DNA from 2 places in the Thioalkalivibrio sp. HL-Eb18 genome. Region 2 is predicted to be linked to the other one. Evidence: predicted binding sites of a transcription regulator. Region 2 holds the regulator's gene; the other holds the start of a gene.

Region 1 (4,415 bases), on a different contig from region 2:
TGTACTGCTGCTGGCGGGTTGCGCCACTACCTTCCCGGATCCTGATGACGACCGGGCTTTCGCGGACGGGATGACGGCCCAGGAACTGTTCGACCGGACCATGGCCGCTCACGGCGGGGACCTTCGCGAGTACGACGGCGACCTGAACCAGGCTACGGACGGGGAGTGGGGGCGAATGGTGCAGCGCGTGCAGCCGCTGGTGGCGGATGGTGGGTACCGTGGCCAGGGCGAGGAGCGCTACCGCCCGGCGGACGAGCTGTATGCGGTGCATTACACGGGGCCGGAGGGCACCAAGACGGTCATCCGCCAGCGTGACGAGATTCGCGTGTACTACAACGGCGAACGCAGCGAAGACGAGGACCGGATTCATGCTACCGCGATGACGACCGATGCCGGCAAGCTGTTCCACTATGGGCCGACCTTCGTGAAACACCGGGCGACATCGATGACGCGGCTGGAAGATCGCCGTGAGGGTGGCGTGGACTACCGTCGCGTGCTGGCCACGATCCAGCCCGGTTTCGGCAAGGCCGACGAAGACCAGGTGGTGATGTGGATCCACCCCGAAACGGATCGCCTCTACCGGGTGCACATCACCCTGACCGGCTTCGAGCCGACCCGGAATGCCCATGTCGATACCACCTTCCTGGAGTACGAGAAGGTCGGACCGTATACGCTGCCATCGCGCTTCGAGGAGCGCGTGCTCGGGCCGATTCGGCTGTTTGTGCACGAATGGTGGGTGACGGGTCGTGACCAGGACCGTGGCTGGACCGACGATGATGTCCGGGGGGCGGAGTTCTCCGGCGCGGCTGCGCGGCCGGCAGGAGAGTAGGGACGCCTCGCCCCTGGTTACTGGAGCAGGCGCAGGAAGGTCTGCGGTAGCGCGTTGGCCTGAATGAGCACGGCGACTCCGGCCTGTTGCAGGATCTGGGCGCGCACGAGGCGGGTGACCTCGGCCGCGTAATCGGCATCCAGGATACGGCTGCGGGCGGCCGCCAGGTTGTCACTGGTAATGCCCAGGTTGGTAATCGTCGACTCGAAGCGGTTCTGGATGGCCCCGAACTGGCTGCGCCGCGCGTTGACCGCGTCCAGTGCGGCATCCAGACGTGAGAGGGCATCGCTGGCCCCTTGGCGCGTGGTCAGGTCGACATCGTTCAGGCTTCCCCCGGGTTCGGTGGTGGCCGGCAGCCCGAGCGTGTCGATGGCGGTCTCACCCGAGATCGTCAGGGTCTCGCGGGCGATTAGGTTCAGCCGGCCGTCGTCGGTCAGGACCGCGCGTCCGGTGGATCCGAGGGCACGGTCGATCGCGGTCGCCAGTTCCTGGGGCGTGCGATAGTGGCCCGCAGGGATCTCCACCGGGTCGCGCTCGCCCACACGGATGAAGAAATCCTGATCCACCTCCAGCGGATCGCTGGCGAAGGCGGCCTCCAGTTCGCCGGAATAGGCGCTCGCAATGTCGCCCACGAAGCGGTTGCGCATGCTGTCGCCGAGGTCGATGGCGAGCGTCTGTCCGGCATTGGCGCCGATCTGGAAGAACGCGGTGCCCATGGACCCATCCAGCAGCGAACGGCCGTTAAAGGTTGTCTGGGTCGCGATGCGGTCGTTCTCGGCCAGGAGCTGGCGAACCTCGCGGTCGATGGCGCCACGATCCGAGGTCGACAGGGTGGCATTGGCCGCCTGTATAGCCAGCTCGCGGACACGTTGCAGGTTGCCGGTCATGGAGCCCAGGGCGCCCTCGGCGGTCTGGGCCAGCGAGATGCCATCCTGCGCGTTGCGCATGGCCTGGTTCAGGCCGCGGATCTGGGTTGTGAAGCGTTCGGAGATGGCCAGCCCGGCGGCGTCGTCGCGCGCCGAATTGATACGCTGGCCCGAAGCGAGGCGCTGAAAGGCCGTCTGCAGGGCGGCCTGCGACTGGCGCAGGTGGCGCTGGGCATTGAGCGACAGGAGGTTGGTGGCAACACTCAACACCTGGGCCATTTTGTCGGGTCTCGCACGCCACAAGGGCGATCCGGCGAAGGGCCGGATTCCGCAGCCGGAATTTCCCGTCCACAGCGGCTTAACGGCCGCGTTTGAGGAAACTTGAGGGCAGGGGTTCCGGTTAGATACGCCAGGTGGTGGGCCCTGGCGTGCACATCGGCGCGTGTTTGCTTAGGCTGCGCCGATTGGACTGGATTGGAGAGGGGCATGGCCGATACGCAACCCGAGCGCAGGCAGTCGCTGTTCTGGCGCACGCTGATCGCGATCCTGCTCGGGGTCGGGCTGGGGGTCGTCTGGCTGTATGTGACCGCCCTGCTGGGGCTCGGCGGCGGGATCGACTTCATGCCCGTACCGCTGGCCCGGACCTTCGAGTGGGGTACGCCGCTGTTGCTGCTGGGCGGTGTCGTCGGGTTTGCGCTGGGCTGGCGGCGGGTGGCGGCTACGCTGTTCGGCCTGGCGGGGGTACTGCTGCTGGCGGCCCTGGCCTTCGAGGGGGCACGCGTGATCCTGCAGGACCCCGAGGCGCGCAGCTACGAGCACCAAATGGCGCAAACGGCGCGGGAAGGGGCGCTGCAGATCGCCGAGTGCGACAACGGCGAGACGCTACTGGTGCGCGAGGACCGAGTGACGTCGGAGGGGGTCGCCGTACTGCAGATCCAGCGCATCCATGTGGATGGGCGTCTGGACCCGGAGTTGCTGGCGAGCACGGGAGTAGGGTTTACGCCGACTATTAGCGAGGGCATGCGACCGTATCTCGATGGCTCGGTCGAATGTGGCCTGGAAGGCTTTTCCAGTGCTGGCGAGGCGCTTGGCCGGTTGGAGGCGTTTATTCAGGAACATCTGCCGCGGCACTCCAGTGCCGTGGCGCCGGTGGAGCCGGAGTAGCTGCATCGGCATTGGGCTGGCGAACGCGGCAAGTCCAGTAGATACCGTGGAATTCGAGCATGGCGGCTTCGCCCTTGGTCCAGAACACGATCTGCTCGCCGGGGTTGGCGTAGCGCGCCCCGGAGGCCACCTCGGTCGCCTGTAATACGGCCCTGGAGCGGCCAAAACGCAACTCGGCCTCGTTGCCACTGAAGCTCGCCATCAGGTTCGGGCCACGGTCACAGCTGTAGGGCACATCGCGTGCCTGTTCAGCGGTCGGGGGCAGGGTGCCGCAGGCCGCCAGTGCCAGCGTGGCGCTGATGACAATCCAGGTTCTCACGCGCCGGTGCTCCCGTGGGAAGAATGGACTTTTCATCATACGCGTAACAGGCTGGCGCACGTGAAGGAACACTGTGACTCCGGGTTCGAACCGTTATAGTGAGGGCCCGGCCCCGTCAGGCGATTACGCTTTGTTTCCTCGCTGGTTTCTGGTTGTCTACCTGCTGTTTGTCTGCGTCCTGGTGCCGGTCTACGCGGTCCAGTATGGCTGGCTCAATTTCCTCTGGCTGTCCAATCTCGCGCTGATCGCCGGGTGCGCGGCGGCGTGGCTGGAGAGCCGGCGTCTGGCGAGCATGCTGGCGGTAGGCGTGGTGCTGCTGGAGATGGGGTGGGTGATCGACTTCCTGCTGGGGCTTGTGTTGCTGGGCAACCCGCCCTTCGGCTTTGTCGCCTACATGTTCGATCCGGAGATTCCGCTCTACCTGCGGCTGTTTTCCCTTTACCACCTGCCGCTGCCCTTTGTCCTGCTGTGGATGGTCTGGCGCCTGGGGTACGACCCGCTGGCGGGGCGTTTGTGGATACTGGTGGGCTGGGCCGTCTTGCTGGTGTCGTACCTTCTCTCGACCCCTGAGGCGAACGTGAACTGGGTGCTTGGACCGTGGGCGCGCCCTCAGGAGCTGGTGCATCCGTACGTGTGGCTCGCAGCCCTGATGGCCGGCTGCGCCCTGGTCTGGTGGCTGAGCCATCGCATGCTGTGGTGGGGCATGGGTCGTTTCGGGCATGTTCATCCGCGCCGGGAAGATGAGCGCGGTTGATCTGACGCAGTGGGCCCCGGCCCGGGACAGGCGATACTCTCCCGGGAACGCTTTTTCGAGGATCGCGCGCGCATGACGCTTTTCTGGGTGGCCCTGGTGCCGTTCGTGGTGCTGTTTGTCTGGCTGGTGCCGCTGCGTCGGCCGGCCTACGAGGCCGCGCCACTGGCGTATCTGGCGACACTGATCATTGCCCTGTGGGTCTGGCAGATGCCGGGGGCCGTGCTGGGTGCCAGCCTGCTGGATGCGGGGGTGGTGTTTGTCGAGGTCATGCTGATCGTGGCCGTCGCGCTGTTGGTGCTGAACGTGATGATCGCGACGGGCCACATGGATGCGATCCAGTCGGTGATCGCCAGTGTGTCGCGCGACCCGCGCGTGCTGGCGATGTTGCTGGGGTGGGGCCTGGTCGGATTCGTGGAGGGTATCGCCGGGTTCGGGACCCCGGCCGTGCTGGCCGCACCGCTGCTCGTCTATTTCGGGATGAAG
Region 2 (4,415 bases):
CGGTGCTGGCCTTTACCGAGATCCCCGACAACCGGCGGATCCGCGTGGTGGCCACAGTGGGCCAGGAAGACTCGGCCCGGCAGGCAGCCCCCACGAGTGCCTGAGACGAACAGTAGCGATCGGGTCCGCCAGGGCTAAACGGGAGAACAGCGATGAATGTGAGACGGTACCGGGCACGCGACATGCGCGATGCGATGCGGCAGGTGCGTGAACAGCAGGGCGAGGATGCAGTGATCCTGTCGAGCCGTCGTGTCGATGGCTGGCTGGAGGTCGTCGCGGCGCTGGAAGATGGGGATGCGGGCGTCTCGGAACGCGAGCAGCAGGCCGCGGTGAATGCGGTCCATGCCCCGCACGAGGCGTCGCCATCCGCCTCGCGTCCGACCCCGGGCTCGGCCTGGCCCGCGGACCCCGAGCTTGCCGCGATGCGCCAGGAACTGCGGGATCTGCGCAGCCTGCTCACTCGCCAGCACAGCGACAACGAGGCCGCACAGTGGGCGGCGCGACATCCGCTGGCGGCGGAGTGCAAGTCTCGTCTGATGGACCGGGGGTTCAGCGAGTCACTGGCGCGCAGTCTCGCCGGGAGTATTCTCGACGACAGCACCGTGGAACAGGCCTGGGAGCGGCTGCGCGCACGCCTTTCCGGGGCGATTGCGACTCGCCATCCGGATATCCTGGATGAAGGCGGCGTACTGGCCCTGGTGGGGCCTACGGGGGTGGGCAAGACCACCACGCTCGCGCGCATCGCCCTGCGTCAGATCCGCCGTATGGGCGCGGATTCGGTTACGCTGGTCACACTGGATACGCAGCGCATTGGGGCCACGCGCCAGTTGCAGGCGTTCGCGCAGATGGCGGGCGTGTCATTGCGGGTGCTGCAGGGCGCGCGCGAGTTGCGCGACATGACCGCGCGGGCGGAGGATGGGCACCTGATCCTGGTCGACACCGCCGGACAGGCACCTTCCGCGGTGGGTGACGAGTCCCTGTTCGCCGGCTGGCCGAACCGTGTTCGGCGCGAGAGCTGGCTGGTCGTCTCCGCGACCACTCAGGCGGCGGCGCTGCGAAGAGTGCTGGATGCGTTTCGGAAGACCGAGCCATCGGCACTGGTGCTGACCAAACTCGACGAAGCCGAACAGTTGGGGGAGACGTTGTCGGTATTGCTCGATCAACACCTGGGTCTCACGTTTGTCAGCGATGGGCAGCGGATTGCCGAAGACTTCCACCGGGTCGAGACGGGCGATCTGACCCGGCGGGCGCTCGGCGAGGAGCGCGGGCCAGCGCGTCGATCCTCTCGCGATGAACGATGGACCGATGCAAGCCTGGCGGATTTCGCAAATAACGGTCGCAGTGCGCCGTCGCCGGGCCGTACTCGGGATGCGGGCGTTCTGGAGATGATCCATCCGGTAGGGAAAGGACGCTATGCCACGCACTAATGAGCCGTTGAAGGTCATTGCGGTTGCCTCCGGCAAGGGCGGCGTCGGCAAGACCAATGTGTCGGTTAACCTGTCGGTAGCGCTCGCGCGGCTGGGCCGCGAGGTCATGCTGTTTGATGCTGACCTGGGGCTGGCCAACGCTGATGTACTGCTCGGGCTGCGGCCCGAGCGCACCCTGCATGACCTGGTGACGGGGCAGGTGGACGACCTCCAGGAAGTCCTGATCGAGGGTCCCGAGGGAATCAAGGTCATCCCGTCGGCGTCGGGGATTGCGGCGATGGCGAATCTCACGCCGCTTGAGCACAACGGTCTGATCCAGGCATTCAGCGCCTATTCCAAACCGCTGGATGTGCTGGTGGTGGATACGGCGGCAGGTCTGCAGGAATCCGTGACGACCTTCTGCCGGGCGGTCCAGGAGACCCTGGTCGTCGTCTGCGACGAGCCGGCGTCGATTACCGACGCCTATGCGCTGATCAAGGTGCTGCACCGCGACCATGGCATGCGGCGTTTCCGGCTGGTCACGAACATGGTCCAGGACCGCGCGGGTGCCGAGCGTTTGTTGCAGAAACTCACCACGGTTTGCGACAACTACCTGCCGGAGGTGATCCTGGATCTTGCCGGTTACATCCCGATGGACGAGCATCTGCGCAAGGCCGTACAGAAACGTGCGCCGGTCGTGCAGCAGTATCCGGGCAGTCCGGCGGCCAAGGCCTTTACCGAGCTCGCCCGTACGGTGGACCGCTGGCCGGTGGCCCGTGGTGCGGACGGTGGTGTCGGGTTTTTCGTCGAACGGATGCTGCAGAGCGCATGATGTCGCCGCGTAATCGCCTTCCCGGATACGAGAGCGTGGCCGCGACAGGCCACGAGCAGCGCGTTGCGGAGCATATCGAGCTGGTGCATCGCATCGCGCATCATCTGATGGCGCGTCTGCCTTCCTCGGTCCAGGTCGATGACCTGATCCAGGCCGGCATGATCGGCCTGCTGGAGGCCGCGCGGCAATTCGAAGGCGGGCAGGGTGCCACGTTTGCTACCTATGCCGGGATTCGGATCCGTGGCGCGATGATCGACGAATTACGCCGCAGTGACTGGACGCCGAGATCGGTACACCGCAACAGCCGCAAGATCGCCGAGGCGATCCAGACGGTCGAAGCCAGAGAGGGGCGGGCGGCGCGCGGGGTCGAAGTGGCCGAGGAACTCGAGGTGCCGATCGACGAGTACTACTCGATGCTGCAGGACCATGCCGGCGCCCATCTGTTCGCGCTGGACGACCTGGGCGGCACTGATGGTGATGCGGACCGGGTGATCGAGGGGCAGGAGGCCTCGCCCTCGCGCACGATCGAGGCTGGAGAATTTCGCGAGGAGCTGGCCGCCGCGCTGGGTGATTTGCCCGAACGCGAACGTCTGGTGCTGTCGCTTTATTACATCGAGGAGCTCAACCTGCGCGAGATTGGCGCGGTGCTGGGGGTGACCGAGTCGCGTGTGAGCCAAATCCGCAGTCAGGCCGTCATCCGACTGCGCGCGCGCCTGGGTTCCTGGCTCGAAGACGGCGAGGCTTTGCAGTTATTCTGAGGGCCGCGCTCTAGTACTCACATGAATCATTTATCCCGGAGTGACCTGTGGACAAGGGAATGAAAATTCTCATCGTGGACGACTTCTCCACGATGCGACGGATCATCAAGAACCTCTTGCGTGATCTTGGCTTCAACAACACGCAAGAGGCCGATGACGGCAGCACGGCACTGCCGATGCTCCAGAACGGCGACTTCGATTTTCTGATCACCGACTGGAACATGCCCAACATGCCGGGCATCGACCTGCTGCGGGCGGTTCGGGCCGACGAGAAGCTGAAGACGATGCCAGTGCTGATGGTGACGGCGGAGGCCAAGCGTGATCAGATCGTCGAGGCGGCCGAGGCGGGCGTGAACGGCTACGTGGTGAAGCCCTTTACCGCGGAAACCCTCAAGGAAAAGATCGACAAAATATTCGAACGCATTGAAGCGCAAGGTTAACTTGGGTTTCGGTGTCGACATCTCCTGGTCCGCGACAATGCATGGCCGGGGGATTGATTCCGGGCATCACGTTCGGGATGGGGAGCGAGCAAGGGGCTTTGGATGACAGACCAAGAACAATCGATCGGTGAGCAGCAGATCGCTCGCGCGCGGGAGCTCGTGCAGGTTCTGGAGGCAGGGGACGAGGTGGCCGCGCGCGCGCTGATCCAGGAGCTGGCGCGTCCCTACGACCGCGAACTCTTCGACGAACTCGGAAAGCTCACGCGCGACCTGCACGAGGCCTTGCAAAGCTTCCGCGGGGATTCGCGGCTGGTGGAGCTGACCCAGGCCGAGATCCCGGATGCCCGTGAGCGTCTCAATTATGTGGTCACGATGACCGAGAAGGCCGCCCACGAGACCCTGACCGCCATCGAGACGAGTCTGCCGATTGCCGAGTCGTTCAGCCAGCAGGCCGGCGAACTGACGGCGAAGTGGACTCGTTTCCGAAATCGGCAACTCTCGGTCGATGAGTTCCGGGAGTTTGCCCGCGAGCTGGATGCGTTTTTTGCGCAGGCCAACGACGACACCGAAGAGCTGCGGCGCTTGCTGTCGGAAGTACTGATGGCGCAGAGCTACCAGGATATTACCGGGCAGGTGATCCGGCGCGTCATCCAGCTCGTGACGGACCTGGAGGAGAACCTGGTCTCGCTCATTCGACTGTCCAGCGGGCGCATGGAGACCATCGAGGCCGCCGAGAAGACGCTCGACGATGATACCGAGCGGCGCGAGGGCGATCGGCGCGGACACGGACCAGCAGTGCCAAAGACTCAAGATTCCGGCCAGGATGTCGTTCAAGGACAAGACGAGGTGGACGATCTGTTGTCCAGTCTGGGCTTCTAGGCAGCCCGCTGATTCCTGAATCAGCGGCTTCCCGGCGCCCATCCCTTAACGGCAAGCCTCACCGGAACGGAGAGACCGAATGGCCATCGACCCCAACGAC

The links. The regulator FliA, encoded in region 2, starts transcription of late flagellar genes. The targets are predictions, from matches to a motif close to GCTAAAGTTNNNNNNNNNNCNGCCGATA.
Region 1: F813_RS0107515 (flagellin) is a predicted target of FliA. The motif match lies at 2,055-2,082, and genes of this name have one in related genera.

What each region holds. Positions count from the first base shown of each region.
Region 1 is NZ_KB822967.1:35,962-40,376, forward strand. Features, by position in the region: gene F813_RS0107510 (hypothetical protein) at 71-829, shown strand; gene F813_RS0107515 (flagellin) at 847-1,974, opposite strand; gene F813_RS0107520 (hypothetical protein) at 2,182-2,859, shown strand; gene F813_RS14035 (MliC family protein) at 2,801-3,178, opposite strand; gene F813_RS0107525 (hypothetical protein) at 3,309-3,932, shown strand; gene F813_RS0107530 (L-lactate permease) at 4,005-4,415, shown strand, end outside.
Region 2 is NZ_KB822971.1:34,537-38,951, forward strand. Features, by position in the region: gene flhA (flagellar biosynthesis protein FlhA) at 1-104, shown strand, start outside; partial or broken gene flhF (flagellar biosynthesis protein FlhF) at 183-1,254, shown strand; gene F813_RS0109825 (MinD/ParA family protein) at 1,414-2,238, shown strand; gene F813_RS0109830 (RNA polymerase sigma factor FliA) at 2,235-2,996, shown strand; gene cheY (chemotaxis response regulator CheY) at 3,056-3,436, shown strand; gene F813_RS0109840 (protein phosphatase CheZ) at 3,539-4,315, shown strand; gene F813_RS0109845 (chemotaxis protein CheA) at 4,395-4,415, shown strand, end outside.